DNA from 4 places in the Vibrio sp. 1F263 genome. Region 3 is predicted to be linked to each of the others. Evidence: predicted binding sites of a transcription regulator. Region 3 holds the regulator's gene; each other region holds the start of a gene.
What was found. The regulator PurR, encoded in region 3, represses purine synthesis genes. The targets are predictions, from matches to a motif close to TNANGNAAACGTTTNCNTNA.
Positions count from the first base shown of each region.

Region 1: ACED25_RS05725 (formate--tetrahydrofolate ligase) is a predicted target of PurR. The motif match lies at 5,599-5,618, and genes of this name have one in related genera.
Region 2: ACED25_RS16825 (phosphoribosylaminoimidazolesuccinocarboxamide synthase) is a predicted target of PurR. The motif match lies at 1,830-1,849, and genes of this name have one in related genera.
Region 4: pckA (phosphoenolpyruvate carboxykinase (ATP)) is a predicted target of PurR. The motif match lies at 2,160-2,179, and genes of this name have one in related genera.

Region 1 is NZ_JBGONI010000006.1:28,989-36,731, reverse strand. It holds gene ACED25_RS05750 (HAD-IA family hydrolase) at 1-609, opposite strand, end outside; gene ACED25_RS05745 (HD domain-containing phosphohydrolase) at 818-2,626, opposite strand; gene ACED25_RS05740 (hypothetical protein) at 2,687-3,181, opposite strand; gene ACED25_RS05735 (CreA family protein) at 3,430-3,906, shown strand; gene ACED25_RS05730 (inosine/guanosine kinase) at 4,050-5,354, shown strand; gene ACED25_RS05725 (formate--tetrahydrofolate ligase) at 5,649-7,397, shown strand; gene ACED25_RS05720 (diguanylate cyclase) at 7,638-7,743, shown strand, end outside.
Region 2 is NZ_JBGONI010000029.1:34,377-42,119, forward strand. It holds gene ACED25_RS16810 (hypothetical protein) at 1-509, shown strand, start outside; gene ACED25_RS16815 (hypothetical protein) at 675-863, shown strand; gene ACED25_RS16820 (SulA-like leucine-rich domain-containing protein) at 1,217-1,624, shown strand; gene ACED25_RS16825 (phosphoribosylaminoimidazolesuccinocarboxamide synthase) at 1,948-3,051, shown strand; gene ACED25_RS16830 (transporter) at 3,240-3,617, opposite strand; gene ACED25_RS16835 (helicase-related protein) at 3,821-6,205, opposite strand; gene ACED25_RS16840 (NAD-dependent malic enzyme) at 6,390-7,743, shown strand, end outside.
Region 3 is NZ_JBGONI010000001.1:73,824-81,566, forward strand. It holds gene elyC (envelope biogenesis factor ElyC) at 1-428, shown strand, start outside; gene torR (two-component system response regulator TorR) at 521-1,234, opposite strand; gene torD (molecular chaperone TorD) at 1,522-2,169, shown strand; gene purR (HTH-type transcriptional repressor PurR) at 2,488-3,492, shown strand; cyclic di-GMP riboswitch class I at 3,663-3,748, shown strand; gene ACED25_RS00345 (TfoX/Sxy family DNA transformation protein) at 3,876-4,466, shown strand; gene ACED25_RS00350 (TVP38/TMEM64 family protein) at 4,621-5,301, shown strand; gene ACED25_RS00355 (DUF2007 domain-containing protein) at 5,396-5,713, shown strand; gene ACED25_RS00360 (alpha/beta fold hydrolase) at 5,843-6,640, opposite strand; gene glgA (glycogen synthase GlgA) at 6,931-7,743, opposite strand, start outside.
Region 4 is NZ_JBGONI010000010.1:71,260-79,002, reverse strand. It holds gene ACED25_RS09410 (AsmA family protein) at 1-207, opposite strand, end outside; gene pckA (phosphoenolpyruvate carboxykinase (ATP)) at 362-1,987, opposite strand; gene hslO (Hsp33 family molecular chaperone HslO) at 2,325-3,218, opposite strand; gene hslR (ribosome-associated heat shock protein Hsp15) at 3,237-3,623, opposite strand; gene gspC (type II secretion system protein GspC) at 3,903-4,826, shown strand; gene gspD (type II secretion system secretin GspD) at 4,868-6,892, shown strand; gene gspE (type II secretion system ATPase GspE) at 6,892-7,743, shown strand, end outside.

The sequences.
Region 1 (7,743 bases), on a different contig from region 3:
TTCGGTATTATCACTCAATGAACCTTCAAACGTTGGTCGCAATCTAAAAGATTGAATACCCGCACGAACCCCTGCTTCAATGCCTTTCACCGTGTCATCAACATAAATACATTCGTTTGGTAAAAAGCCCATATTCATTGCGGTATACATGATCAGGTCGGGCTCCGGTTTCCAGCTATTGGCATCAAAAGCTGAAAATACTTTGCCTTTGAAGTCGTCGAGCATTCCTGTCATTGCCAATGAGGATTCAACTCGATATTTAGGCGCATTGGAAGCGATACAAAACTCAATGTCTTGTTGCTTGAGGAATTCAATAAGCTCAATAGCACCATCCATCGGCTTTAAATGGCGTTGGAACAAGGCTTCTAATTCAGTGCGATAAAGCGGCTCGAGTGTATCGATGGAGATAGATAGCCCTAAACGTGCTTGCGTATCCATTAAGATGTCAGCTAGCTTCCCACCTTGAAAGTGCACATAGCAGTCATTAACGCTTAACTTAGCCCCAAAGCCAGAAAACACATTCACTAAGGCTTGGCAACACAGCTTCTCGCTATCGATGAGTGTTCCATCACAATCGAAAATTACACATTTAGTTTGTTCTAACCGCATAGCTCTCTCACTCGCATTGAATTCAAGTTTTATCCTATAGTGTTCTTTCAATACGCGTGATGATTAAGGTAACACTTTACCTATCGCCCCTTATTTCTCTACGCGAAATATGCAGTGGATCACTTTATGCTTAACCATAAGCAACAGCACTCATTAAATTAATATACTTTGAGCGTCACCAATCACGACTTTATTTGCCAATAAACCGTTAATTCACGGCCAATTCTTCAATAACAATAGGTTTATCCGTTAATTCAATGCGACATTCAGCGGTGATGGTATCTGGATACGAATCACGGATAGCAACAAACTCGGGTAAGTGGCTCAGTAGTAACTGAGTAAGCTCAGGGTCGAACTGACAGCCGCATTCTCTCTCGAACAAATCGATAACCATCTCTAATGGCCACGGCTCTTTGTAACAACGGGCACTGAGTAGTGCATCAAACACATCCGCGACGGCCGTAATACGGGCAAACAAGTGAATTTCGTCACCCACTTTGCCATTAGGATATCCAGCCCCATCCCAACGTTCATGATGCTCGTTGGCAATGATAGCAGCCAGATTGGTAATATCACCGGCTCCACTCTTCAGTAAGTTATAGCCTGCCGTTGTGTGAAGCTTCATCACTTCCCACTCTTGCTCGGTCAATTTACCTGGTTTATCCAAGATTGATTCTGGGACTGAAATCTTACCCACATCATGCATCGGACTGATGATCTCTATCATCTCGACCTCGCGATGGCTCAAGCCACGATACTTAGCAAGCAACGCAGACAACTTGGCGACACGTTTAACGTGATTACCGGTTTCGCCAGAGCGAGTTTCAATCGCCTCTCCGAGAACATGAATCATATCTTTTTGAATATTCAGTGTTTGTTTCTGGAGTTTTAAGATTCGTTTGCTCTTTTTAGCCAGTTCTTTCTTTTGGCGTAGAGTGACAAATTGCATCAAAATAATCAGGCTCAAACCTGCAATGACCATCGACAATCCCAATAGCAACTGAAAGTTTTTACGAATAAAGGATGAAGGCTCATTAATGAATACAGCCTCATCAGGTAGCGCACTCTCACGGATACCGAAATTTGTCATCGCTGGATAATTGAAAACAAAACGTTTGTTCTCACCTGGAGTTAAAGGTTCGTCGAAACCAAGAGGTAGGTACTTATCGAGCGCCTTAACCGTCTCTTCACCCATGCTTTGAGAGTGATTCACATAGCCACCAAGTACATCTCCCGAAATATAGAACTGCCACAAAGCAAACACTGGAGCAGCACTTGCTTTAGACAAAGTATCCGAAACCTCTTGATAAGTATGATACACGCCTCGATTCAATTCGGTATTGTAATGACTGAGCAAAACCGCGTCATCAGCAGAGATACCTTCCAAAAACTGACGGGTACGCACTAACGATAAATCGCGTATTTCAACCAATGTGATATTAGGGAACTCAGTCATCACGCGATTCATCTCTTTGCGAATTAACTCAGAAGTGACACTGTAATCATTGATGAAATACAGTATTTTTAGGTTAGGTCTTAACTTCGAAATTAGATCAATATTGACGTCTATCTGATCGTTCTCATAAAGCACGGTTGCTCTATCAGACACCGAATACATGTCGGTACTGAAATCGTTAATACCGGCAGCAACGACAGGTGTGGAGCGATCGATCAAACTAGGCAGAGATTCAAGGAAGTTAGCCGCGTTGTCGTCAGTCGCGATTACACCATCAAACTTATAATCTGCATATTTGGTACGTAAGTAGTTTGCGATAGAATCGTAGTACTCAGGGCTATGGACGCGCTTTGAATCCAAATACTCGATTGAGAGTTTAACTTCGGCTTGAGATTGGCTGAACGCACTGTCTATCCCTTTTTGGAAGTCAGCGGTCCACTGATAAGAAGGTTCGTATGAGTGTAAAACTAGGATGCGTTTGATATCCCAGTCATTAGCAAAACTGAGTGAAGAATAAGCGCTAACACACAATACAGCGATTGAGAACAATAGCTTGTACATACAATACCCTTTAAATAAGACGGGGTATTTTACTTAGATTAACGCTTTCTCAAAGAACCTTTAGTTCTCGACCCACACTTTATCGCGAGAAGCATGATCTTGTGCCCAAAAATCAAGGATCTGCTTAGCAAAAGCGTTGATACTTTGACCACTTCCAACCACAACGTCTGAGATTAGCAGAGAATCCTCCGCTTCTGTAACGATAGCGCTCGCTGCTACATCACCATTTTGAGTCCCTATGTATAAGACATGTTCGTCAGATAACATAATCTGACTCAAAAACTCTAACATGTACGCCCTTTCGGTTTCATCTTGGTAAGCGCTGGCTTGGTTAAGTGAAAAAAGTACGGTCAGTTTATGGAAGTCGACTTTATGCAGTTCATCAATTTGGGAAGGTGTTTGATCTTGGGTGAGGAGTTGGTATGTCTTGGACGGGAGTTTGCTTTGATAAAGTTCTCGGCCTAGCAGGCTCTCTTTTGCGGGGTAGGCAATATCGAGTTGACTAAACAGCCATTGGTTTTTCTTCTGTACAATTTCAGGTATTTCGTTATTCATTCTTTTAGTACCTACGGTTAGTATCCCCAAATGTCACAGCTATTTGGAAGACATATATTCGACTGAGGTGCCGAGCTACAAGCACAGAGCATACAGAGCATGACCAAGGCCAACAAGTACTTTAAATGCTTCATATTTTCCATTATCCAACAACATCCTTTAAGAACTTAACGAAAAGCTCTACACTCGTATTCAAGCTTTCAATATCCTTATAGTAAACAGAACTCTATAAATAAAAAGGACTTCTTATGAAAAAAGCCTTAATAGCAGCGGGTATCATCACAATGTTGGCTGGCTGTTCGGACAACGAGGTTGGCGACGTCTCTCTTGGATTCTTCACAATGAAGGATATCAAAATGTCTTCTTTAGATGATGATAAAATCGCAGGTGTGACTTGTCATATCGCTTCAATCGAAGCAAACCTTAGCCTTTCCGATCCAAGCGATAGCTCTATTTCTTGTCGTCAAACCGGTGAAATTACATCAGAAATGATTGCTAAAATAGACAAAAGCAAATCTGGTGAAGTGGTGTTCAAACAATCAAAAAGTATCTTCTTTAAAACAATGAAGGTTCGTCGTATCTACGATGCAGAGAATCAATCGCTGCTTTACTTGTCATACACCACCAAAGAAACAGAAGGCAGTTTCAAGCATAGCCTTTCAACCGTTCCCCTATGGGGTACTGAGGCTTACGTTGATCCAGCAACACTCCTCCCAGCGGAATAGGCTCACGTAAATGCCCTCAAGCGAAAAGTAAAACGAGTCACCTGTACAGACATCGTACAGGTGATTCTAAATGTAATAAAAATGAAAGAATCAGAAACAAAATGTGATATCATTCGGCAAAATTTTTTCACTGTATTTTTCATATGAAGTTTCCTGGACAGCGTAAATCTAAACACTACTTTCCAACTCACGCACGTGATCCGTTGGTCAACCAAATGCAACAAACGCCTAAGCTTCACCGCGCAACAATTGTCGGTGTTGGTCAAACGATTGTTGATATCGAAGCCCGTGTTGATAACGCGTTCCTTGAAAAATATGAGCTGAGTAAAGGTCACTCACTGGTATTGGAAGAGAGTAAAGCAGATGCGCTGTACGAAGAGTTAGTTGAGCGCGGTTTGATCACGCATCAATACCCTGGCGATACTATCGGCAACACACTGCACAACTATTCCGTACTTGCAGACAGTAAATCTGTATTGCTCGGCGTTATGTCTAAGAAGATTGAAGTTGGCTCATTTGGTTATCGTTACCTTTGCCGCACTTCTTCTCGTATGAATCTAAATCACCTTCAAACGGTTGATGGTCCTATTGGTCGTTGCTACACGCTTATTTCTGAAGATGGTGAACGTACGTTTGCAATCAACGAAGGCCACATGAACCAACTGCTTCCTGAAAGCGTTCCTGAAAAAGTGTTCGAGAAAGCATCAGCATTGGTTGTGTCGTCATACCTAATGCGCGGCAAACCTGAAGATCCGATGCCAAAAGCGGTACAAAAAGCGATTGAATACGCGAAAGCGCACAATGTGCCAGTTGTACTAACACTTGGTACTAAGTACGTGATCGAAGGTAATGCGGAATGGTGGCAAGAATATCTGAAAGAAAACGTAACCATCGTCGCGATGAACGAAGACGAAGGTGAAGCGTTAACGGGTGAAAAAGATCCGCTTCTAGCTGCTAACAAAGCACTTGAGTGGGTTGACCTCGTTCTCTGTACTGCAGGCCCTATCGGTTTATACATGGCTGGCTACACTGACGAGCCTGCGAAACGCGAAACCACTCTGCCATTATTACCGGGTAACATTCCTGAGTTCAATAAATTCGAGTTCAGCCGTGCTATGCGTAAGCAAGACTGTCAAGATCCGGTAAAAGTCTACTCTCACATTGGCCCTTATCTTGGTGGCCCGCGCGAAATTAAAAACACCAATGGTGCTGGTGATGGTGCACTTTCTGCACTTTTACACGACATGGCAGCAAACAGCTACCACCACGTGAATGTACCAAACTCAGAAAAGCACGAGCACTCGTGTCTAACGTATTCTTCTCTGTCTCAAATTTGTAAGTACTCAAACCGTGTAAGCTATGAAGTGTTGACTCAGCACTCTCCTCGCCTTTCTCGTGCACTACCTGAACGCGAAGATAGCTTAGAAGAAACATACTGGGATCGTTAAGCGACTCTATTAGGTAGTTAACTCTTAGAGGTTAACGCCAAGTTGGATTACCCATTCCTTGAAGGGCTGCTATATGCAGCCCTTTTTGTATTCAACACCAATATAACGGCAGCTGAAGGTAATCAGATCGAATATTTTTCTCGTTTAAGATTTGATCTCGCGCAATGACTCTTTAGATCTGTTATCTTCCAGCACATAATTGATGTGGTTTGCCTTTACTTGGCAAATTTATACAGTACTATCGCCACGCAAACGTTTACGTACCACCTTTCGGTTCTGATATAAGGATCAAATATGCTGTCTGATATTGATATTTGTCGCTCTACTCCCCTTAAAAACATCAGTGAAGTTGCCAAGCAAGCTGGCCTGCACCACAACGAACATCAGCCATTAGGGCAATACAAATCTAAAGTGTCTCTCACATCACTTGAACGCCTCGCTAGCCAACAAGATGGTAAATTAGTCGTGGTTACGGCCATCACACCGACGCCTCTTGGTGAGGGCAAAACCGTCACCACTATCGGACTAGCACAAGGTCTAGCAAAGATTAACCAATCCGCTATGGCCTGCATTCGCCAACCTTCAATGGGCCCGGTATTTGGTGTAAAAGGTGGTGCAGCCGGCGGTGGCTATTCACAAGTTGCCCCAATGGAGCAATTGAACCTTCACCTGACTGGCGACATTCATGCCGTAACAGTCGCTCATAACCTCGCATCTGCCGCTATTGACGCTCGTTTGTATCATGAGCAACGTGAAGGGTTAGAAGCCTTTGAGGCTCGCTCAGGCTTAAAAGCTCTGGATATCGACCCACGCAGAATCGTGTGGCGACGTGTACTTGACCACAATGACCGCGCACTGCGTATGATCACGGTTGGCAAGAACGAAGCAGACAAAACAATTAATGGCTTTGAGCGCGAGGATGGCTTTGACATCTCAGCCGCTTCAGAGCTGATGGCTATTCTTGCTCTCACTGATGACCTCCAAGATTTAAGAAAGCGTATCGGACGAGTGGTACTCGCATACAACAACCAAGGCTTGCCATTAACTGCAGATGACTTCAACGTAGCAGGTGCTATGACAGTCACAATGAAAGACTCCATAGAGCCAACATTGATGCAAACCCTTGAAGGGGTTCCTACCCTAATCCACGCGGGGCCATTCGCTAACATCGCACACGGTAACTCTTCTATTATTGCCGATAAGGTTGCGTTAAAGCTAAGTGACTTTGTCGTGACGGAAGGTGGCTTCGGCTCAGATATGGGTTTTGAGAAAGCATGTAACATCAAAGTGAAAGCATCGAAAAAAAATCCAGATTGTGCTGTTATTGTCGCAACATTACGTGGTCTAAAAGCCAACTCAGGTTTATACGATTTGAGACCAGGAACTCCGCTACCAGATTCAATCTTTAATGATGACCAAGACGCGCTTATTGCAGGGTTTGAGAACCTTAAATGGCACATCAACAGCGTTAAGCAATACCAAGTGCCTACCGTTGTTGCGATCAATCGATTTCCACAAGATTCAACTCAAGAGCTCGATGCTTTGAAACAGATGATCACCGACTTCGACCCAAGCGTTAGTGTTGAAGTAAGCGAAGCATTTGGTCAGGGTGGCGAAGGGGCGACTAAATTGGCTCACGCCGTAGTAAAAGCTTGCCAAAAACAGAGTGAATTTAAGCCGTTGTATCACTCAAAGCAAAGCCTAGAAGAAAAACTGATGGCCGTCGCTGAAGTTGGCTATGGCGCAGCAAGTATCTCGCTATCTCCACTGGCTAAAAAACAACTGGCCGAATTCAAACTGCATGGCTATAACGACCTATCGGTTTGTTTAGCAAAAACACCACTATCGATCTCGACAGAAGCACACGTAAAAGGTGCACCATCTCAGTTTGACGTACCCGTTAGGGAGCTAAAACTGTGTGCTGGTGCTGGCTTTATTTACGCGCTGTGCGGCAATGTAATGACCATGCCAGGCCTACCGGATAAACCGGCTTTTATGTCGTTGGACATTGATAGCAAAGGAAACATCGTTGGCTTAAGTTAATTACGACCAGACATAGGCTAAAAATCCGCTTTATCTAGAATAACCTGTCCGTACTATGCTCCCCATTATATTTGCGGACAGGTCTCGTTTCTGATACCTAATTGCTCAATTAACACCCCAAGTGCAATAAATTTCATTAAAAACGAAATAATATGCACATCTGATTATAAGTTTTGGGTCAAGATCACATTAATAGGCCTACAAAATATATAGTATTGCGCTGATTTTTCGAGGACAGTGATGAATACGAGTATAAAAAAACTGATCAGCCAATTTCTATGTACCTTGTTTGTCCTAGGATTAGTCCCTGCTCTCTATATAAACTCTGAATTTGAACGGGTTGAAG
Region 2 (7,743 bases), on a different contig from region 3:
ATCAGAGGCTATCTAATCCAAAGCGAGCAAGTAGCTCCCCTTCTTATCTGCCCTCTAGAGAGCAGGTAACACGTTCTAACCTAACGTATTCAGACTATCTAATTGGCACAGCCTTAGCCGTGTTGATTTCAATTGTCAGCATTATCATGACTCTGGTGATATCAAAAAGAAGACACGCTCTAAAATCGGGTGAATTGGGGCAACAAAAGCAGACACTTGAAGCACAGCTTAGCTCGAAGGACTTCACTATTAAGCAGCAGAAACGTCAGCTGCACACGATGTTCCATGAGTTAAAAAAACAGAAAAATGACAACAGCCTGAACAATTTACAAGTAGCCTGCGCTCTATTTGGGTATACACCTAGCTCAATTCCGAATCAAAAAAGCATTAAAATTCGATATAAACAGCTATCCAAAATCTACCACCCAGATGGTTACGGATGTGACGAAGAGATGAAACGTTTGAACAATTCGCTAAAAACCATCCTTAAGAGTGTTGCAAAAACGTAAACAACCAAGCAAACTCGATTTCCAAAGTCGCAAAGATATCGATTTTATTAGTACTGCAATCGATCCCCCTCTCAAAAACAGGTAACAAACTATTAACTAATGAGTCTTACTTGTGTCATAATTTGCGCCGAAAATACACCTGACTTAAACAGGTGAGGAGAGAATATGTTCACAATAGAAGGCGTTTGTGATTGGTGCAAAAAGCCAAGCCTAGTTAAAAAGCACGACTACCTAGATGGTAAGTGTCATCATGCATGTCAAGAGTGCAATGATATGGCCACCATTGATGTTCGCCAGTTCAATATTGGTGAAATGGAAATGAGAGCAAAACTCTCCCAAGCGACATTGAGATAAGCAACACCGTTGAAATATAAGAAAGCGCCTAAGGCGCTTTTTTTGTATCTGAGATTTATCTTCTTATCTTCTTATCTTCTTATCTTCTTATCTTCTTATCTTCTATACAGGTGTATACAGTACTTTTCTGTCAAAACCACTGTGTACACCTGTATAAAGCTCACATTTCTTCAACTTATGAGACAAAACAACAAATTCATTCAAATTTAATTTTCACTCTATTTTCAATCACTTAAATAAAAGCCACCTCCATACCCAAGCAAGATCGTCCAATAATCCCTCAAAAAACGCTTGATCTTATAAGCAACAAAAACTACTGTATACACATACAGCATGTATATAAGGACAGCAAAATGATTCCAGCACACGTTAAAGCACAACACTCTAGCCCGCTAACTCACTGCGCATTTACATCCGTCTCTCGTGACACAAAAAGTTCAAACGAAGAAGCGTTGTTTGCCAAAATGGCGTTGCTGTCCAATCAACATCAGTGGTTACTGTTTACGGCTCAAACACCAAGACCATCGGCTAAACAGCTGCAGCAACATAATGTTTGCTGTGATCGTGTTATTCACATGAAAGCCTCTAATCAAATGACAGAAGTAGAAACCGTCGAGAAAGCCATTCGATCTAAGAATGCGAGTGCGATTGTTGCAAGTGCATCGATTGATCAGTTCAGCCAACAGTACCTAAGAACATTAGGATTGCGCTTTCAGTGTGAAGTCTTCTTTATTGATGCCAATTCAGAGCGTATTCACTAGACCGCCTGACTTAATAACATTTTGGATCAAAAACATAGCCCATAAACATAGCCCATAAACATAGCTTAATCTTTTAGCTAACAAACTTAAGTTAACTTAACAGCATAGCTCCAAAACACAGTCCAAATATACTGCCTTCCCCTGCCCTACAATTCGCCAATTTTCTAGCGAATAGTTAGGCGGGGGTTTTTATTTGATCAATAGATTTAGCAATCGTTTGCTTTTTCTCTGGAAGCAAATAGTAGATTGGGTATAATGCCCGTCTAATCATGTGCACACCGCACTTCTCTGTATGACGTTTGATAAAAGATAGGAATGTCTAAATGAGCCTTGCTGATCAAGTTCTTGCCGTAAATGATGACCTACCAATCCGTACTGATAAACCTGTCCACAGTGGCAAGGTTCGCTCAGTCTACTGGTTAACTGAAGAAGATAGCCAACGACTAATTAAAGAGAAAGGCTACGATGTAGCACCAGATGCGCCTTTAGCAATCATGGTGATCAGTGACCGTATCTCTGCATTTGATTGTATCTGGCGTGGTGAAGGGAATCTAAAAGGTGTTCCAGGTAAGGGTGCAGCTCTGAATGCTATCTCTAACCACTGGTTCAAATTGTTTAAAGACAACGGCCTCGCTGACAGTCATATTCTTGATATCCCTCACCCGTTCGTATGGATTGTACAAAAAGCTCGCCCAGTCATGATCGAAGCGATTTGTCGTCAATACATCACAGGTTCAATGTGGCGTGCATACGCAAACGGCGAACGCGAATTCTGTGGTATCGAGATGCCAGAAGGCCTTGAGAAAGACAAGAAATTGCCTGAGCTACTGATCACGCCTTCTACAAAAGGGATTTTGCAAGGTATTCCTGGCGTTCCAGAAGCTGATGATGTGAACATCACACGTAACAACATCGAAGATAACTTCGCAGCATTCAATTTTACTCAAGCAAGTGACATTGCGCATTACGAGAAACTTCTAAAAGAAGGCTTCAACGTAATTAGCCAAGCGCTAGCAAAAGTCGATCAAACCTTTGTCGATACGAAATTTGAGTTCGGCTATGTGAACGATGCTCAAGGCAAAGAAAAGCTTATCTACATGGATGAAGTCGGTACCCCAGATTCATCTCGCATTTGGGATACTCAGGAATACAATAACGGCAACATCGTTGAGAATTCAAAAGAAGGTTTCCGCCAGTTCCTACTTAACTACTTCCCTGATGCTGATATTCTTTTGAACAAAGAGCGTATGCCAGAGCGTGAAGCGTTAGCTCGTGACAATGAACTTCCATTGGATTCATTGATGTCTCTGTCGCGCACTTATCTTGATATCGCGGCGAAGATTACAGGCGCGGAAATCGTACTGAGTGAGAACCCTAAGCAAGAGATCATCGATGTATTGCGTGCTGACTATGGTCTAGTTGACTGATTGCATTCTAGAAAGCGAGTAAGCTCGTAAACACAAGTTCCAGATACGAAAAGGGCCTCATCATTATTGAGGCCCTTTTTCGTGTGCGATTTTTAATATTCTTTGAGCTAGCTTCTAAGCGATATGTTCTAAGCAATAAGCTCTAAGCTCTAAGCTCTAAGCTCTAAGCTCTAAGCAATACTGATAGATTAAAGCTTAATAGTAAACTCTTCTCCAGTATTCTCGGCAATCACCAAATGACTGCGCGATTCAATGTACTCGATCTGCTCTTCTTCAAGAGAATATGGCATAGCAACTTTGAGTTCAGTGATCCCCTCTAGCTTGGCTAGCTTGAGTAAGGTAACAATGTTTGACTCATCACTTTTACGCGTCGACATCGATTTCAATGCCATCTGCCATAAACGATCTTCAGGGCTTGCGAGCTCTTTAATGCTATCTCGCCAGACAGTACTAAATACTGGCGCAATCGTGGTGAGTGCTTCCAGAAAAGTCCATTTTTTACTGCATGAGGCGCCAAGAAATGTTGTGTAATCAAACTCTACACGCGTCTCTGTCTGTTTATCCATGATGTCCCCCGACACTTTGACAACACAATATACTCAATATCTATCAACTCTTTCTTTATAGCAATAGGATATAGAAGAATAGTCTTTTATGACCTTTTGATTGGTTAAAAAGGCATATAAAAATCAAACTTGTAACAAAATAAGTACTGAAAAAACATATATGCACCTATTTGATTAATATTTTAGAGATAAAACTAATCCATCTATTTGATATCAATTATCCGACTCGCTTTTTTGTACTGAATACGCCAGCCAGACCATGTCGGGAGCTCCCAACGTTTTGGCGATAACTTTCGACTGCCCGATTGATAATGAACGTAAATCAGCTTGCGTGCCGGCAGGTATTCGACTTCGAGTTGCAAGTCGGCAAGGCTCAATGCAAACGGGTACTTTTCCGAAAACTCTGAATAGAGCCAAGTCGGGATACCATCGAATGGAATATCTGCATGGTCGAACATTTCCAATTCGCTCACATCAGTGACACCTAACACTTCAAGCTGCTCTAATAACCATAGCTCAAAGTTAATGTTCTCAATTTCTGGTGTGTATTGGGTTTGTTCATCGAGACCGAGTTTCACATACAGCTGCCAATGTTTGATTTGTTGAGTGCGAGCTTGTGCAAAACCCGGAAGTTGAACCCCATTCGATACAAGATCGACGATCGGCTTTAACGATAGTTGCCCTTCCGCTGCCACGAGCTTGGTCGTGATCGTGCGGCCGGCATACACCAACGCCATCCCAGTATAGACGCCGTCATCATTCACAATCGTTTCACCTTGCTCCCACTCTCCTAGCTCAGCATCAATGATAAGCTCAAGAGGAATGGGGGCCGTGACCGTCGCTAAGGTCAGTGTTTGCTTAACACCTCTTCCCGGCAAACTATGAGTGTCTAACACCAACATCGCTTGTGCATTGTCCGGGAAACGATTCTGACGGCCGAGTACTACCTCTAACACTCCGTTGGCAAAGGCTTCTTTCCTTTTCAGTCTGCGCACAAAGACTAACTCAGGATGCAGCTTAATAATGGTGTCAATTAGTTCAATACGCAGGAAACGGGACGCGACTTCTAATTGAGGAAGTTCAAACACCTCACGCATTTGCTTAGCCAGTCCCTGTGCTTCATTCAATGCCTGCTGGTCGATTTCTAGATTCGGATATTCGCGACCGCGAACGATCTGAATCAACAGGGATAAATCACACCCTTCTTTCTCTTTTTGCGCCAGAGCTTCAAGGTGTTCTGCATTGGTTGGTAATTGATACAAGCGAGCAGGAACGGACAGCGCCGCAGTGAGATCCACCATCGCCTCTTTGAGTGCTTTGGTTTTGATTCGAGTAACAATATCGGCATACAAAGCATCAATCGGCAACGGATACAGCTTTTTGCCATGCTCGGTAATTTGATGCTCGGCGTTAATCGCTTCCATCGTCAGCAAGGTTTGAGTAGCACTGTTTAACGACTTCTCAGGGATTGGATCAAGAAAAGATAAGCTCTCGATCGAGTTGCCACAACATGCCGCAGCCAACATAGGTTCTGTTAGTTCTTCGCGTTGCAGTTCGGGCGGTGTCACTAACTCTAATGCGGCGTGTTCTCCGTATAAGCGAACGCAGACACCATCCATCACCCTACCCGCGCGGCCAGCTCGTTGTTTGGCACTCGCTCGTGATAAGGATTTAAGCATCAGTGTGGTTCTTCCGTTACGCTGAACGGTGCGCCTTTCTAATCCTGAATCTATTACCACGCCAATGTCAGGAATGGTTAATGAGGTTTCAGCAACATTAGTAGCAAGAATGACCTTTCTCAGGCCATAACCGTTAGCATTGATATCGATATTACGACCCGATAACGCTAAATCTCGCTCTTTATCACTGACTGACGCATACAATTTCACCACTTGGATATCTGGATTTTTTGCCAAGGCTTGTTCACATTGCACGATCTCTTTTTTACCTGGTAGAAAAACCAACATGTCACCAGAAGATGCAATCAGTTGGTGATTCACTTCTTCGGCAATGCGTTGCTCTAGGTGTCGAATATCGGGCAATGCTCTTGACTCATTCGCTCGGTGTTCAATAGCAACTTGATAAGTTCGGCCTTCACAACTGATTCGATTCGCATCCAAATAATGAGCAAGGCGCTCACCTTCAATGGTTGCTGAAGTGATCACCAAACGATGACTCGCTTTTTGTTTGAGGATCGCCACCAGCAAATCAATGTCCCAGCGCCTCTCATGAAATTCATCGACTACGATGACATCAAAGCCAGCAAGCCCATCTTCAGATAGCCAACGCAGCGCGATACCGGGCGTCACAAAAACAACGTTAGTTTGCTCGTTGTATTCAGACTCAAGTTTGATCGCATAACCAATTTTGTCACCAAGCTTTTTGCCCGATTGTAGGGCGAGATATTTAGCTAATGAGGTACAAGCTATTCGTCTTGGTTCAACCACCAGCACTCGCCCATGTTGGCAAGCCCAAATTGGCAAACGCGTTGATTTGCCCGATCCGGTTTCAGCTTCTACTACTAGGTGAGAATTAGCGATTTGTTCGTGAAATACGTTTTGATAAGCATCGATGGGCAGTAATGACATAAAAAAGAGGCGTCGCGAAAAAGTGTGAGCAAAGTATAACGAATTATGGTGCTAAAATTCGATAAGTGTGGGACATGGGTAAGAATATCATTTTGTTTGCAAAGATCGGAGGTAAACTATTTACAATTGAATAACTAAACCGTTATCATTTTTCGGTTACCCTTTCTCCCATATTAGGCATCTAATGAACAACGATAAACGCCCTCTATATATCCCTTATGCTGGTCCTGCTCTACTAAGTACCCCTCTTCTAAACAAAGGCAGCGCATTCTCTGCTGAAGAGCGCAGTTCTTTCAACCTTGAAGGCTTGTTACCGGAAACAACCGAAACAATCCAAGAGCAAGTAGGACGTGCATACAAGCAATATTGTAACTTCGAAAGTGATATGGATAAGCATATCTACCTTCGTAACATCCAAGACACTAATGAAACGCTTTTTTATCGTTTAGTTCAAAACCACATCTCTGAAATGATGCCTATCATTTACACGCCAACAGTTGGCGCAGCATGTGAGAACTTCTCAAATATTTACCGTCGTGGCCGTGGTCTGTTTATCTCATACCCGAACCGCGATCGTATCGATGACCTACTGAACAATGCGACAAACCACAACGTTAAAGTTATCGTGGTTACGGATGGTGAGCGTATTCTTGGTTTGGGAGACCAAGGTATCGGTGGCATGGGTATTCCAATTGGTAAACTAGCACTTTACACAGCTTGTGGCGGCATCAGCCCAGCTTACATGCTACCAATCGTGCTCGATGTGGGTACAAACAACCCGCAGCGTCTTGCTGACCCAATGTACATGGGCTGGCGTCACCCTCGTATCACAGGTGCTGACTACGATGCATTCGTTGAAGAGTTCATCCAAGCGGTTCAACGCCGTTGGCCTGATGCATTAGTTCAGTTCGAAGATTTCGCACAAAAGAACGCAATGCCACTGCTTGAGCGTTACAAAGATCGCATCTGTTGTTTCAACGATGACATCCAAGGCACAGCAGCCGTAACGGTTGGCTCTCTACTTGCAGCATGTAAAGCAGCGAACAGCAAACTGTCAGACCAACGCATCACCTTCTTAGGTGCGGGTTCTGCAGGTTGTGGTATTGCTGAAGCTATCATTGCTCAAATGGTGTCTGAAGGTATCAGCGATGCACAAGCTCGCTCTCAAGTTTACATGGTTGACCGTTGGGGTCTGCTACAGGAAGGCATGCAAAACCTGCTTGATTTCCAACAGCGTCTAGTTCAAACCAACGCGAACACCAAAGATTGGGAAAGCGACGGCACTGGTTTCTCTCTACTAGACGTTGTTCGTCACGCGAAACCTACGGTTCTGGTTGGCGTATCTGGTGCTCCGGGTCTGTTCAGCAAAGAAGTCATCAAAGAGATGAACCTACACTGTGAACGTCCTATCGTGTTCCCACTGTCAAACCCAACAAGCCGTGTTGAAGCAACACCAAATGACATTATTCGTTGGACTGATGGCCAAGCACTTGTTGCGACAGGTAGCCCATTTGAGCCAGTAGTTCACAATGGCACGA
Region 3 (7,743 bases):
CTGGTTATGGTGCAGGCACTGAGGTGAGCAACGCAAAAATGATGGCTAAAGTAGCGCTAGCACTCGGCGTCGCGAAACCCGATATCATTCTGCTTGAAACTGCGAAAGATACGTGGGAAGAAGCTCGCCAAGCCGCTGCATTCGTTAAGAATAAGAAAATGGTGCTCGTGACATCAGCTAGCCATATGACTCGCGCCCTTAATGAATTCAATGCCGCGGGCATGAAACCATTACCAGCACCAACCAACTACCTTGCACAAGAAGGGATTGTTGAACCATGGAATAAGTATATGCCTAAGGCTATCTATCTCGAGCAGACTGAGCGCTATTGGCATGAGACGATGGGATTAGTTTGGCAAAGCTTGCGAGATTGGCTAGACACAAGTAATGACCCTGTCGAGAGCACTACTCCGACGGTAAACAATTAAAAAGTTCAGTAACAAAAAAAACCGAGGCATCATCGATGTCTCGGTTTTTTTACGTTCAAGTATCGTTACTGAAACCAGCTTTCCACGGAAAATTAGTCACCAGCAAACATGTAACCTTCACCGTGAACCGTCACAAAAATTTGTGGGTTCTTAGGGTCAAACTCCATTTTTGCACGCATACGACGGATTAACACGTCGATAGTGCGGTCATTCGGCGCGTCTACTCGATGGCTGATCATATTCAAAATACGTTCACGGCTTAATACTTGGTTAGGGTAAGAAGAGAGTGCAACCAATAGTTCATATTCAGCTTTGGTCAATTTCACCGGCTCGCTGTTCTTGCTTAGCGCACGGCGAGGTATATCAAACGTCCATTCACCAAAACGAACCACAGATTCGTCTTCTGTTTGTTCTACCGCAACCGCTGCCGTTTTACGAGCAGCCGAAATACGCCACAAGAGGTTTTTAACTCGAACCAACAACTCGCGAAGTTCGAAGGGTTTAGTAACGTAATCGTCTGCGCCCATTTCAAGGCCAACGATCTTGTCAATGCTATCCGTGCGTCCAGTAACTAAAATTATTCCAATGTCTGATTGACTGCGTAATTCGCGAGTTAGCATCAATCCATCTTCGCCTGGCAAGTTGATGTCTAACATAATGAGGTCAACGTTATTTTCTTCTAACATTTTTCTCATTTGAGCCCCGCTTTCAGCTTCGCTCACTGTGTAACCTTCATTCTGGAAATATCCAACCAGTTTACTTCGGGTTACCACATCATCTTCTACGACTAATACGTGATAGCTCATCTACACCACTTTTCTTATTTAATAGTTTCAGTGACCATTCTATTCATAACTCGTAACAATTCTAGTACTACAGAAGATAAAAGCCAGAAACATGATTTTTTTTTGATACAAGACAATCTTAAACCTTGCTATTTGTCGCCCATCGCAATTCAATATAGGCATTACTACTAACGAGTAACTTTGCGTTTCGCAAATAACCTTGTTATTCAGCCTTGGTGTGCCTATACATAAATCACTCGACGATGCTAGGTATACACACACCACAAGACTAAATCAGGATCTAAGAAATGAAAGATACGAAAGCATTCAACGAACAACGAGCAGAAATATACTGGTGGCTATCAAGCTTGTTCGCTAAAGAGCTCACTCAAGAAGAACTCGATCACTACCACTCTGTTGAAATTCGTTCTTTCCTAACTGGTTTAGGTGAAAATGAAACACTAAAGCCGGCGATTGATAGCTTAGTGGATGCGCTAAACCGTCTACAAACACGTGAAGATGCTCAATTAGAATTGTCTGCTGACTTCTGTGACTTATTCTTAAAGACTGATAAACATGGCGCACTTCCTTACGCTTCTATGTATATCGGCCAAACTGGCCTATTGAACGATAAGCCAGCAAAAGATATGGAAGAGATCATGGCTAAACACAACTTAGTGGTTAACCAAGACCTAAAAGAGCCAGCTGACCACATTGCTATCGAACTCGATTTCCTAGGTAATCTAATCATTCGTTCGAACGAAACTGAACTAGAAGAAGAACTAGAGAAATCCTTTGCTGTTCAACAGCAATTTATCGAACAGCAACTGCTTACTTGGGTACCAAAGTTCAACGTTAAATGTCATGACATTGACACATTCGGTTTCTACGCATCAGTCTCATCCCTGCTATTGGCATTCTGTAAATTAGACACTCAATACCTAGCTGGCGAATAAGCTTTTTTTGACGACTCGATAAATAAATTCAATAGAATTGTGACCATTCACCCGGATTTCTGGGTGAATTTTATTGCGAGTAATTTCTAGTCAGTCTAAAATTGTGACCGCAAACGATAAAATATGAAACATTCACGAAATGCTACACTTATTGAAGTTCAGAGCATTTCGGTGTTAAGACAAGCCGCTCAATAGCGGTTTTTTGTTTTTTAGCACTTTAGTACCCAAAGAGCCCTACAAATTTAAGCTCTTAGTTAGGTAGCTTAACGGCTACTTCATTCCGTACTTTGGGAAAGTAGCTTCTAATAGGATAAAAACATGGCCACTATAAAAGATGTCGCACGCTTAGCCGGCGTATCAACAACAACCGTTTCTCACGTAATCAACAAAACTCGCTTTGTTGCTGAAGCGACTCAAGAAAAAGTAAACAAAGCCGTAGACGAACTGAACTATGCGCCAAGTGCCGTTGCTCGTAGTTTGAAGTGCAATACAACCCGCACCATCGGTATGCTAGTGACTCAATCAACTAACCTATTTTTCTCTGAAGTTATCGATGGTGTTGAGAGCTACTGCTACCGTCAAGGTTACACTTTGATCTTGTGCAATACGGGCGGTATCTACGAAAAGCAACGTGACTACATTCGAATGCTTGCAGAGAAACGTGTAGATGGCATCTTAGTTATGTGTTCTGACCTGACTGAAGAACTAAGAGAGATGTTAGACCGTCACGCAGACATCCCTAAAGTTATCATGGACTGGGGCCCTGAAAGCTCTCAGGCTGATAAGATCATCGATAACTCTGAAGAAGGTGGCTACCTAGCAACCAAATACCTCATTGAGCGCGGTCACTCCAAGATTGCATGTTTAAGTGGCCACTTAGACAAAGCAGCGTGTGTTGAACGCATCTCAGGTTACAAGCGCGCACTCAATGAAGCGAAGATTACTGCCGATGAAAATATGATCATCGAAGGCAACTTTGAATGTGACACAGCTGTGATTGCTGCTGACCAAATCATTGAGATGAAAGATCGCCCTACCGCAGTATTCTGTTTTAACGACACGATGGCATTAGGACTGATGAGTCGATTACAAGAAAAAGGCATTCGTATTCCTGAAGATATCTCAGTGATCGGTTACGACAACATAGAATTGGCTGAATACTTCTCTCCACCGTTAACGACGGTTCACCAACCTAAGCGCCGTGTTGGTAAAAATGCATTCGAAATACTACTAGAGCGTATAAAAGACAAAGACCACGAGAAACGCGTCTTCGAAATGCACCCTGAAATTGTTGAGCGAAGTACAGTTAAAACGTTAAATTAATTGATGTAATGAGTTTAGTTTAATCAAGCGCACCTTTAGGTGCGTTTTTTTCCTCAACAAACAAAGTGCACTTGCATGCATAATTCAAAGGTCATTAATTGAAGCAACATCACATTTTGAAATAAGAAGTGTGAGCCTAATTCAACAAAAACTTTATTCTAATAACCCAGTCACGCACAGGGCAAACCACTTGAAAAAGTGGGACGCAAAGCTTCCGGCCTAAACCACTCGTTGGTATGGTAGCGGGGTTACCGATGGCAAAATGCAGTAACTACTAATACTTTAGTAATTTACAGCCTATTGACAATTTAATTGCAACATTTTGCTAATCTCTCGGACCTGCTTATTTGGTGGCGTAGTTCAAATACACCGAGATAAATAACATGGATAAACCGATACTAAAGGACTCAATGAAATTATTTGAGCCCCTAGGAAAAATTAAGTCACGCTCAATGTTTGGTGGATTCGGGCTTTTTGCTGATGACACTATGTTTGCCCTGGTTGTGAATGACCAGTTGCATATACGAGCTGACAAATGCACAACGCAACAATTCGAACAACAAGGATTTCAACCGTACGTCTACAAAAAACGTGGTTTTCCTGTCGTTACTAAATATTTCGCTTTACCTGAAGGCTTATGGCAAGACCAAGAGAAAATCTTGCAGCTTGCGACTACGTCTCTAGGTTTTGCTAAAGAAGAGAAAGCTGAACAATCTTCTGCTAAACCAACTCGACTCAAAGATCTGCCTAACCTTCGACTCGCCACCGAGCGGATGTTGAAAAAGGCAGGGATCGATTCTGTAGAACGTTTATATGAATCTGGCTCTGTAAACGCATTTAACGCCATCAAAGAATCGCACGCGTCTTCTGTCAGTATTGAACTGTTATGGGCCCTAGAAGGCGCGATCAATGGTACACATTGGTCTGTTATACCGCAGCAACGTCGTGAAGAGCTTATCAATCACGTCAATTAACATTGTCAGTGCAAACTATCTAGATAACTAAGCCGCATTTTTGCGGCTTTTTTTATATCTGGTGAAAGTTATTCTATGCTTTGCCTGTCTATCTATACTAATGGTTTACATTGAAAAACTAATGGTATGCATTGAAAATTTAGAGGAAGTATCAATGAGTAAAAAAATGATATTGGGTATTGTGTTGGTCATAACCATCGTCTTGTTAGGCGTCAATTTCGGCCAGTACTTAACGCTTGAAAATGCAAAAGCCCAGCAAGCTGTGTTGAATGACTACATCGAGAGCAATTTCATTGCCGCTGCCGCTATCTACTTTGTCGCGTATGTCATGATTACGGCTTTCTCAATTCCTGGCGCCGCCGTTGTTACACTGTTAGGCGCTGCGCTGTTTGGGTTTTGGAACAGTTTACTACTGGTGTCTTTCGCGAGCGCTATTGGTGCAACCCTCGCCTTCTTAAGTAGCCGTTACTTGTTACGTGACTGGATCCAAACCAAGTTTGGCGACAAGTTAGCTACCATAAATAAGGGCGTTGAAAAAGACGGTGCATTTTACTTATTCTCGCTACGTCTAATTCCTGTTTTCCCGTTTTTCCTTATCAATCTATTGATGGGTCTAACACCGATGTCGGTGAGTCGTTACTATATTACTAGCCAAATCGGTATGTTGCCGGGTACCGCCGTTTTCTTGAATGCCGGAACTCAACTCGCAGAAATTGATTCACTTTCGGGCATCGTGTCTCCCTCAGTACTGTTGTCATTTGCCTTACTGGGTGTATTCCCAATTATTGCTAAATGGTTAATGAACAAATTTCGCTCAGCACCTGTCGCTGAGTAACGTATATAGCTAAATAACTAAGTAACTAAGTAACTAAGTAGCTAAATAGCTAAATAGCTAAATAACGCATGCAGCCAAATAAGGTTCTATTTCAATGAAAATCTTCAGTGCATCGAATCCGACAGAAGCTCATATCATCTGTGGATTGTTAGAAAGTGAGAATATTGCGTGTGAAGTCCGTGGTGAGGGTTTGTTTGGTTTAAAAGGTGAAATCCCATTTACCGAAGATACAGACCCTTACGTATGGTTATATGAGCCAGAACTCGCTAGTAAAGCCCGCACGATCGTCAATGACTACCAAAAACAGCAAGATTCGATCATCTATGAAGAGTGGCGTTGTGGTGAGTGTCATGAAATCAATGAAGCACAATTCGGGTCTTGTTGGCAGTGCGGCGCTGCTTCGCCTGAATAGCAAAGTTTCAGTTATTACAGACACGATTCGGTCAAATACCTCCTCCAAATAAAAACGGGAAGCTAAATTAGCTTCCCGTTTTTATTTTAATTCTATTGGATCATCGAGCCTGATAACCAACCCAGAGAATCACTGAATTTGCTTTTGGATAAAAGCGATAGATTGTTGATTGAATTCTTCAGGATTTTCTACATTACATACATGCCCACAGTTGGCAATTTCTACCAACTCGCTCGACTCGTGCGCTTCGACCATTTCTTTAACGGGTTTGATGAACATGTAATCGCGCTCGCCCATCAAATACAAAGTCGGAATCGGCAACTCCCTGTCTTTAAAGTATTTCATCAATGGGTTCACATCAGCCGTGAGGATAAACCAGCGCTTGAACTCTTTTTGGCACAGCTTTTTCGCTTCGCGGATAAACAGGTGACGTGATTCTTTCTGACTTTTTTGCGGCATCACAACATAAGCAAAAAGGCTGTATAGCCACATATAAGGAATGATGTGCTTACTCAGGTTTCCTAATTTGATTAAGACTTGAGATCGAGTGTTGAGTTTAGTGACAGCACCACCAAGCACCATCGAACGTACTCTGCTTGCCGCCAGTTCGGCCACGTTACGAACGATAATTGTACCCAAAGACATACCAACAAAGTGTGCGGATCGGATTTTTAGATGATCTAACACTTTAAGAATATCGAGCGTTACTGATTTGAACGTATAACGGTTCGAAATCAGATCTTTAAGTATGTTGTCTGATTTACCGTGCCCTCTCAAGTCAATGAGAAGCAAGTTGAAATGCTGTTTATACGCTTTGATCTGCTTAAACCAAATGGAGGAACTGCCCCCTGCGCCATGCACAAACACAACCCACTCATCACTCGTAGGGTGAGTAAATGTTTTATGAAATAATAAACTCTCAGACATACCTATCGCTTAATTTATTTATTTATTTATGGAGCTAAGCCTCATCACAAGGCGATGACTAAGGGTATCACGCAATTAAGAATTTTAAGTGATAATAGTGTCAAACCCAACACTAGTCATGTGAATACCTGACCACCTTTTCTACCTGACTAAAATGAGTTTGCAAGCTTTGTCTTTGAAAACGTGATGTGATCTGACCAGAAAAAAAAAGGCACTCTTTCAGCAGAGCGCCTTCTTTTATTATGAACAGTTGTTATTCAACAACTGTATTTTAAAGCTAAGTCAACAAGTTAAAATGCAGAATGGTACATCGCAAGATATTCTTCTGCCGCATCTTCCCAACTAAAATCTTGTTGCATCGCGTAAAGTTGAACGCGCTTAATTTCAGATGGATTTTGAGCATAAAGTAGTAATGAGCGATGTAATACCGCTAGTAATGCTTGCGGTGTTGGTTCTTCAAAAGCAAAGCCTGTTGCTATCTCGGGATCCTGATCGTAATCATTCACACTGTCCTTTAAACCACCAACAGAGCGCACAATAGGCAAAGTGCCGTAAGCCATGCTGTAGATTTGGTTCAAGCCACAAGGCTCAAATTCAGAAGGCATCAAGAAAAAATCAGAGCCCGCTTCAACCAAATGCGCTAGTTCATTATTGTAGGCTTCTACGAATGAGAACTTGTCTGAATGAAGTGCTGATAACTCTTTCAATTGACTCGCCAAAACCGGATCACCAGTACCGACAATCACGATCTGCAATTCGTTTTTCAAGAACTGCTCGATGACAGGCAGTAAGTAATGAACGCCTTTTTGGTTGGTCAAACGACAAACCATGCCATAAACCGCACAATCGGTAACGGGTAAACCAACATCTTGTTGCAGTTTTTGCTTACAAGCAGATTTTCCACGAGTCATGCTGTGTTTCGTTGCTTTGAATTTACGAGGAAGGGAAGCGTCTGTTTCCGGGTTCCAAGCTCCATAATCACAACCGTTGAGAATACCAAATAAGTCGGCCGAACGATGTTGGAACTCTGCTGCCATGCCATGGCTACCTAACTCCGTTTTCAGCTCTTCCGCATACGTTGGGCTTACTGCATTGACCTTATC
Region 4 (7,743 bases), on a different contig from region 3:
TTGGCTTTGGGTAATGCCCATTAAGGTGATGTGATAAGGCGCCTGGTACTCAACATCTTCAATGAGCACACGTTGTTCAATCGCATGTTTGATAAAAAAGTTAGTAATATCCGTACGGTATTGGGTTTGTAGGCTTAATAGCAATGCTGCGATAGTTGCAACGGCGATAGCCAACGCAATGCCGAACACCATGAATACCTTTTTCATTCCCTGAAAGCCTTAAATTTCAATTGTCTCAAAACAGAGTGGAACAAAAAGGGACAAGCAGCAACAAAAAAGCCCCTCAAAAGAGGGGCTTGCTACAAAAATATCACTTTAAATTGGACGTTCGCTTTTGGCTAAGCCCGAGCAGATGGTTGTGTTAGTCCAGTTGAGGGCCTGCCGCAACCAGTGACTTACCTTCAGCGTTGTCTGTGTACTTATCAAAGTTGTTGATGAAGCGCTCTGCTAGATCTTTCGCTTTGCTTTCCCATTGTAGAGGGTCAGTGTACGTGTCACGTGGGTCAAGAATCGCTGGGTCAACATCGTGCAACGCTAGTGGTACTTCTAGGTTAAACATAGGGATAACCTTAGTCTCAGCTTGGTCGATTGAGCCATCTAGGATAGCGTCGATGATGCCACGAGTATCTTGGATTGAGATACGTTTGCCAGTGCCATTCCAACCAGTGTTCACAAGGTAAGCTTCAGCGCCAGCTGCTTCCATACGCTTCACAAGTACTTCAGCGTACTGAGTTGGGTGAAGAGTTAGGAATGCCGCCCCAAATGCCGCAGAGAACGTTGGTGTTGGTTCAGTAATACCACGCTCTGTACCTGCTAGTTTCGCAGTGAAGCCAGATAGGAAGTGGTACTTCGTTTGCTCTGGAGTCAGTTTAGAAACAGGTGGTAACACACCAAATGCATCAGCAGTCAGGAAGATAACCTTTTGAGCGTGACCGGCTTTTGATACTGGCTTAACGATGTTGTCGATATGGTGAATCGGGTAAGAAACACGAGTGTTCTCGGTTTTTGAGCCGTCATCAAAATCGATAGAACCATCGCCACGAACCGTTACGTTTTCTAGTAGCGCATCGCGACGGATTGCATTGTAGATTTCAGGTTCTGCTTCTTTAGATAGGCGAATGGTCTTGGCGTAACAACCACCTTCGAAGTTGAAGATACCATCGTCATCCCAACCGTGCTCATCATCACCGATTAGCTCACGTTTAGGGTCGGTTGATAGGGTTGTTTTACCGGTACCTGATAGGCCGAAGAAAATCGCTACATCGCCTTCTTCACCGACGTTAGCACTACAGTGCATTGAAGCAATGCCTTGCAGAGGAAGTAGGTAGTTCATCATTGCGAACATGCCTTTCTTCATCTCACCGCCGTACCAAGTACCACCGATGATTTGAACGCGCTCTGTTAGGTTGAAAGCAACGAAGTTTTCAGAGTTTAAACCCTGCTTTTCCCAGTTAGGGTTAGTTGTTTTAGCACCGTTCATTACCACGAAATCAGGTTCGAACGTTGCTAGCTCTTCGTCTGTTGGACGAATGAACATGTTCTTAACGAAGTGCGCTTGCCATGCTACTTCAGTGATAATACGTACACTTAAGCGCGTATCAGGGTTAGCACCACAGTAACCGTCAATGACAAACAGGCGCTTGCCAGATAGCTGAGTTGTCACAAGCTCTTTAAGCTCATCCCATACTTCAGTTGTAATCGGTTTGTTGTCGTTTTTGCCTTGATCTGACCACCACATGGTATCGCGCGTGGTGTCATCTTTAACGATGTACTTATCTTTTGGTGAGCGGCCAGTAAAGATACCAGTGTCAACCGCAACAGAGCCTAGTTCCGTTACTACGCCTTTTTCGTAGCCTTCCAAACCTGGCAGTGTCTCTTCAACGAATAACTGCTCGTAGCTAGGGTTACGAAGAACTTCAGTAACGCCAGTCAGTCCGTGCTTAGTTAGATCAATTTGTGCAGCCTTAGTATGTTCCATAACGGTCATAGGTGCTCCTTGTAGGATATTTTGTAGGGATTTTGTATTAATTTTTTATTGTTATCTGCTCACCATGCTAGCAACGAGGCTCGGGGGAAACAGGGATATAGCTCAAAAAATATCCATATTAACCATGGGGTTTTAAGCGCCTCATCACATATTGGCCTGACTAGTCTATCCTGTACGCAAACCTTTGCGCTAGAGGAGAGAACATTATTAATTGATTAAAATTAAGAGGTGATTTTATTACGAGATGTTACGGAGTTTGCGATATTTTGATCACAAAAAAGGCCAGCGTTGCGCTGACCTTTTTGGGGTAAATTACGTGTTTTTGGTACGCCGTAAATTAATGAACCGTATTGCTGCCTTTATCTGCTGCTTCTGCATACAGAGCGTCAACATCATTCTTGTCGAACGAGTAGTTTGTGCCACAGTAATCGCAGTGTAGAGCAACGCTACCTTCCGTGCTAAGAATGTCGTAGATCTCTTCTTGAGCGACAGTAATGATAGCGGCACCGCTTCGGTCACGTGAACAACCACAGAAGAATTCAACCGGTTGTGGTGTGAACAGTTGTACTTTCTCTTGGTTGTACAAACGGTAAAGCAGTTCGTTTGCTTCTAGAGTGAATAGCTCTTCATTTTTAACTGTGTCAGTTAGCTGCTCTAGGTGCTCGAAGTCGTCTGGCGTACCAGTGCCGTCTGGCATCACTTGTAGCAACATACCAGCAGCGTGTGCTTTACCTTCATGCTCACCAGTGCGCAACCATAGACGTGTCTTTAGCTGTTCAGAGTTTGCGAAGTAACCTTCAAGGACTTCAGCTAAAGTGTCACCTTCAAGACCAACGATACCTTGGTAACGCTCACCTTTCTTAGGATCGATAGTGATCACTAGGTGACCTTTACCTATTAGATCGTGCAGGCCAGCGTCGTCGGCAATGTCACCATCAAAGCGAGCAACGCCACGGATCTTCTGATCGTTATCGCCATTGATAACAGCTAGAGATACAGGGCCATCACCTTGCAGTTGCATCGTGATAGAGCCTTCAAACTTTAGAGTCGCTGTTAGTAGCGTCGTTGAAACCAGTAGCTCACCCAACAGCTTTTGTACTGGCGCTGGGTATTCCTTGCTAGAAATAATCTGTTGGTACGCTTCGTCCATCTGTACCAATTCACCACGAACTGATAGGTCTTCAAATAGGTAGCGATTTAAAACATTACTTGTAGACATTGGGTTGGCCATTTGGCTATTCCTTCTAGCTTATTGAGTCTTGAACTTGATTATGTCACGACGTTGCTTTTTATCTGGGCGACGTTCTGGTGCTGGGCTATGAGCGTTCAGTTTACGTTGTGTTGCAAACTCTTCTCTCTTTGCCAAGCTCTCGGTGGTTTCTTCATAGAGTGTCTGAGCTATAGGAGCTCCACCACGATGGGCCGAGATTTTCTCGATTGTCACCGTCTTTTCTTCATTACCTTGGCGCAGGGTAATCACTGCTCCAAGTTCGACAATTTTACTTGGCTTGCTGCGCTGACCATTATAGTGGACTTTGCCACCATCGACCATATTGCGAGCAATAGACCGGGTTTTGTAAAAACGAGCTGCCCACAACCATTTATCGAGTCTGACAGCTTCATTAGTAGTTTTCATATAGGGCTGTGCCTTATTAAGTGAGAAATGAATGCGGTTTAACTGTAATGAACAGTGCGCAACATGCTTTTAATTACATTAAGTAGAAGCTTAAAGTGGAGGCGGTTGGCATTTTTTTCAAGTCATAATACAAAATAGCCATGTAATGCCGCTTTATAGATTTGCTATGATATAGTTCAGGATCTTATGCTTAAATAAGCTTGGTATCGAACGAATGAATAAAAAAGCTGAAAGTTTAATGATTTGCAGCATTTGTCGTCATGAAAAGGGGCAAGGAAAGTGAACTTTTTAGAGCTCAAGAATCGCGCAGGAAATTCTCCTGTGTTGAGCCGCTTATTAGAAAATGGATTTGTACTTCAGCAGAAACTAAGCCTAGCGATGTGTTGTATGTTGATTGCAGCTTCCGCATGGATTTTAGGACAGCTTGCATGGTTTATTGAACCTGCTGAGCAAACCGTCGTGCCTTGGAAAGCAACAGCTTCATCGTCTTCTACTCCTCAATCGACCCTTGATATCTCTTCTTTGCAGCGGAGCAACCTTTTTGGTGCCTATAACCCAACCACGCCAGTTGTGGTTGAACAGCAAGTTATCCAAGATGCGCCAAAGACACGATTAAATCTAGTTTTGGTCGGTGCTGTTGCCAGTTCTAATCCAAAACGGAGCTTGGCGGTGATCGCTAATCGCGGTACGCAGGCGACCTACGGAATTAATGAAGAGATAGAAGGCACTAGAGCTAAGCTTAAAGCCGTATTAGTCGATCGTGTGATTATTGATAACTCAGGTCGAGACGAAACCTTGATGCTTGAAGGTATTGAGTACAAGCGTTTAGCTGTCTCAGCCCCTGCGCCACCTCGCGCTTCTTCTTCGGTTCGTGGTAATAACCCTGCTTCAGCAGAGCAAAAGCTAGATGAAATTAAAGCGAAGATAATGAAAGATCCGCAACAAATCTTCCAATATGTTCGACTGTCTCAGGTGAAGCGCGACGATAGCGTTATTGGTTATCGTGTGAGCCCTGGCAAAGATTCAGAACTTTTTAACTCAGTAGGGCTCCAAAACGGAGATATTGCTACTCAGTTAAATGGTCAAGACCTGACTGACCCCGCCGCTATGGGCAACATATTCCGTTCTATCTCAGAGCTGACAGAGCTAAATCTCGTCGTCGAGAGAGATGGTCAACAACATGAAGTGTTTATTGAATTTTAAAACTTTGCGTCTAACGAAGGACGAAAGTGTAGGAGAAGTACGTGAAGCATTGGTTTAAGAAAAGTGCATGGTTATTGGCAGGAAGCTTGATCTGCACACCCGCCGCCATCGCGAGTGATTTTAGTGCCAGCTTTAAAGGCACTGATATTCAAGAGTTTATTAATATTGTTGGTCGTAATCTAGAGAAGACGATCATCGTCGACCCTTCGGTGCGCGGAAAAATCGATGTACGCAGCTACGACGTACTCAATGAAGAGCAATATTACAGCTTCTTCTTAAACGTATTAGAAGTGTACGGCTATGCAGTCGTTGAAATGGACTCGGGTGTTCTTAAGATCATCAAAGCGAAAGATTCTAAAACCTCGGCAATCCCAGTTGTTGGCGACCGTGATTCGATCACAGGCGACAGCGTTGTGACACGTGTTGTGACGGTTCGTAATGTCTCGGTTCGTGAGCTATCTCCTCTGCTTCGTCAACTGAATGACAACGCGGGCGCGGGCAACGTGGTGCACTACGATCCTGCAAATATCATCTTGATTACCGGCCGTGCGGCGGTTGTAAACCGTTTAGCAGAGATCATCAAGCGTGTAGACCAAGCGGGTGATAAAGAGATTGAGGTCGTTGAACTAAAGAATGCTTCCGCCGCGGAGATGGTGCGTATAGTCGATGCACTAAGTAAAACCACAGATGCTAAAAACACCCCTGCCTTCCTGCAGCCTAAATTAGTTGCCGATGAGCGTACCAATGCAATTCTTATCTCAGGCGACCCTAAAGTACGCAGTCGTTTAAGAAAGTTGATTGAACAGCTTGATGTTGAAATGGCGACTAAGGGTAACAACCAAGTTATCTACCTTAAATACGCAAAAGCGGAAGACTTAGTAGATGTGCTGAAAGGCGTGTCTGACAACCTGCAATCAGAGAAACAAACATCAACCAAAGGCAGTTCATCGCAGCGCAACCAAGTGATGATTTCGGCTCACAGCGATACTAACTCGTTGGTGATTACCGCACAGCCAGACATCATGAACGCGCTGCAAGACGTGATCGCTCAACTCGATATCCGTCGTGCCCAAGTTTTGATTGAAGCCTTAATTGTTGAAATGGCTGAAGGTGACGGCGTTAACCTGGGTGTGCAGTGGGGCAACCTAGAAACGGGTGCCATGATTCAGTACAGCAATACCGGTGCATCGATTGGCGGTGTGATGGTGGGACTAGAGGAAGCAAAAGACTCGACAACCACTAAAGCGGTTTACGATAAGGATAACAACTTCCTACGTAATGAAACCACGACTGAAAAGGGTGACTATTCAACTTTGGCTTCTGCACTTTCTGGTGTTAATGGCGCTGCAATGAGTGTCGTTATGGGTGACTGGACTGCCTTAATCAGTGCGGTCGCGACCGACTCAAACTCAAACATTCTGTCTTCTCCAAGTATCACGGTGATGGATAACGGCGAAGCGTCGTTTATCGTTGGTGAAGAGGTGCCCGTTCTAACCGGTTCTACAGCAGGTTCAAGCAACGATAATCCATTCCAAACGGTTGAACGTAAAGAAGTGGGTATTAAGCTAAAAGTCGTGCCGCAAATCAATGAAGGTGACTCGGTTCAACTGCAAATAGAACAAGAAGTATCGAACGTATTAGGGGCAAACGGGGCAGTAGATGTTCGTTTTGCTAAGCGTCAGCTAAATACGTCAGTGATTGTTCAAGATGGTCAAATGCTGGTGTTGGGTGGCTTGATTGACGAGCGCGCACTGGAGAGTGAGTCTAAGGTCCCATTCTTAGGTGATATTCCTGTTCTTGGACACCTGTTCAAATCAACCAGTACTCAGGTTGAGAAAAAGAACCTAATGGTATTCATCAAGCCAACCATTATTCGTGATGGCATGACTGCAGATGGTATCACACAACGCAAATACAACTTTATTCGTGCTGAGCAGCTGTACAAGGCAGAGCAAGGCTTGAAACTGATGGATAACGATAATATTCCAGTACTTCCTAAGTTTGGCGATAGCATGAATCATCCTGCTGAAATCCAAGCCTTCATCGATCAAATGGAAGCAGAATAATGGCTGAATTGGTAGGGGCGGCACGTACTTATCAGCGCTTGCCGTTTAGCTTTGCGAATCGCTACAAGATGGTGTTGGAATATCAGCACCCGGAGCGCGCGCCAGTACTTTATTATGTTGAACCTCTGAAATCGGCGGCGATCATAGAAGTGAGTCGTGTTGTGAAAAATGGCTTCACGCCACAAGCGATCAGCGCAGACGAATTTGATAAAAAACTGACGGACGCGTATCAGCGTGACTCGTCGGAAGCTCGTCAGCTGATGGAAGACATTGGTGCCGACAATGACGACTTTTTCTCTCTGGCGGAAGAACTTCCACAAGACGAAGACTTGCTTGAATCAGAAGACGACGCACCGATCATCAAGTTAATTAATGCGATGTTGGGTGAGGCGATTAAAGAAGGCGCTTCGGATATTCATATCGAAACCTTCGAAAAGTCACTGTCGATCCGTTTCCGTATTGATGGTGTGCTGCGTGATGTGTTAGCACCAAGCCGTAAATTGGCTCCGCTGTTGGTTTCGCGTGTCAAGGTTATGGCTAAGCTGGATATTGCGGAAAAACGCGTGCCACAAGACGGTCGTATTTCTCTACGTATCGGTGGCCGAGCGGTTGATGTGCGTGTGTCTACCATGCCTTCTTCACACGGTGAACGTGTAGTAATGCGTCTGTTGGACAAAAACGCCACTCGCCTAGATCTACACAGTTTGGGTATGACGGCAGAGAACCACGAGAACTTTCGTAAACTTATTCAGCGTCCACACGGTATTATCTTGGTTACTGGTCCTACGGGGTCGGGTAAATCAACGACCTTGTACGCTGGCCTGCAAGAACTCAACAGTAACGAACGCAAC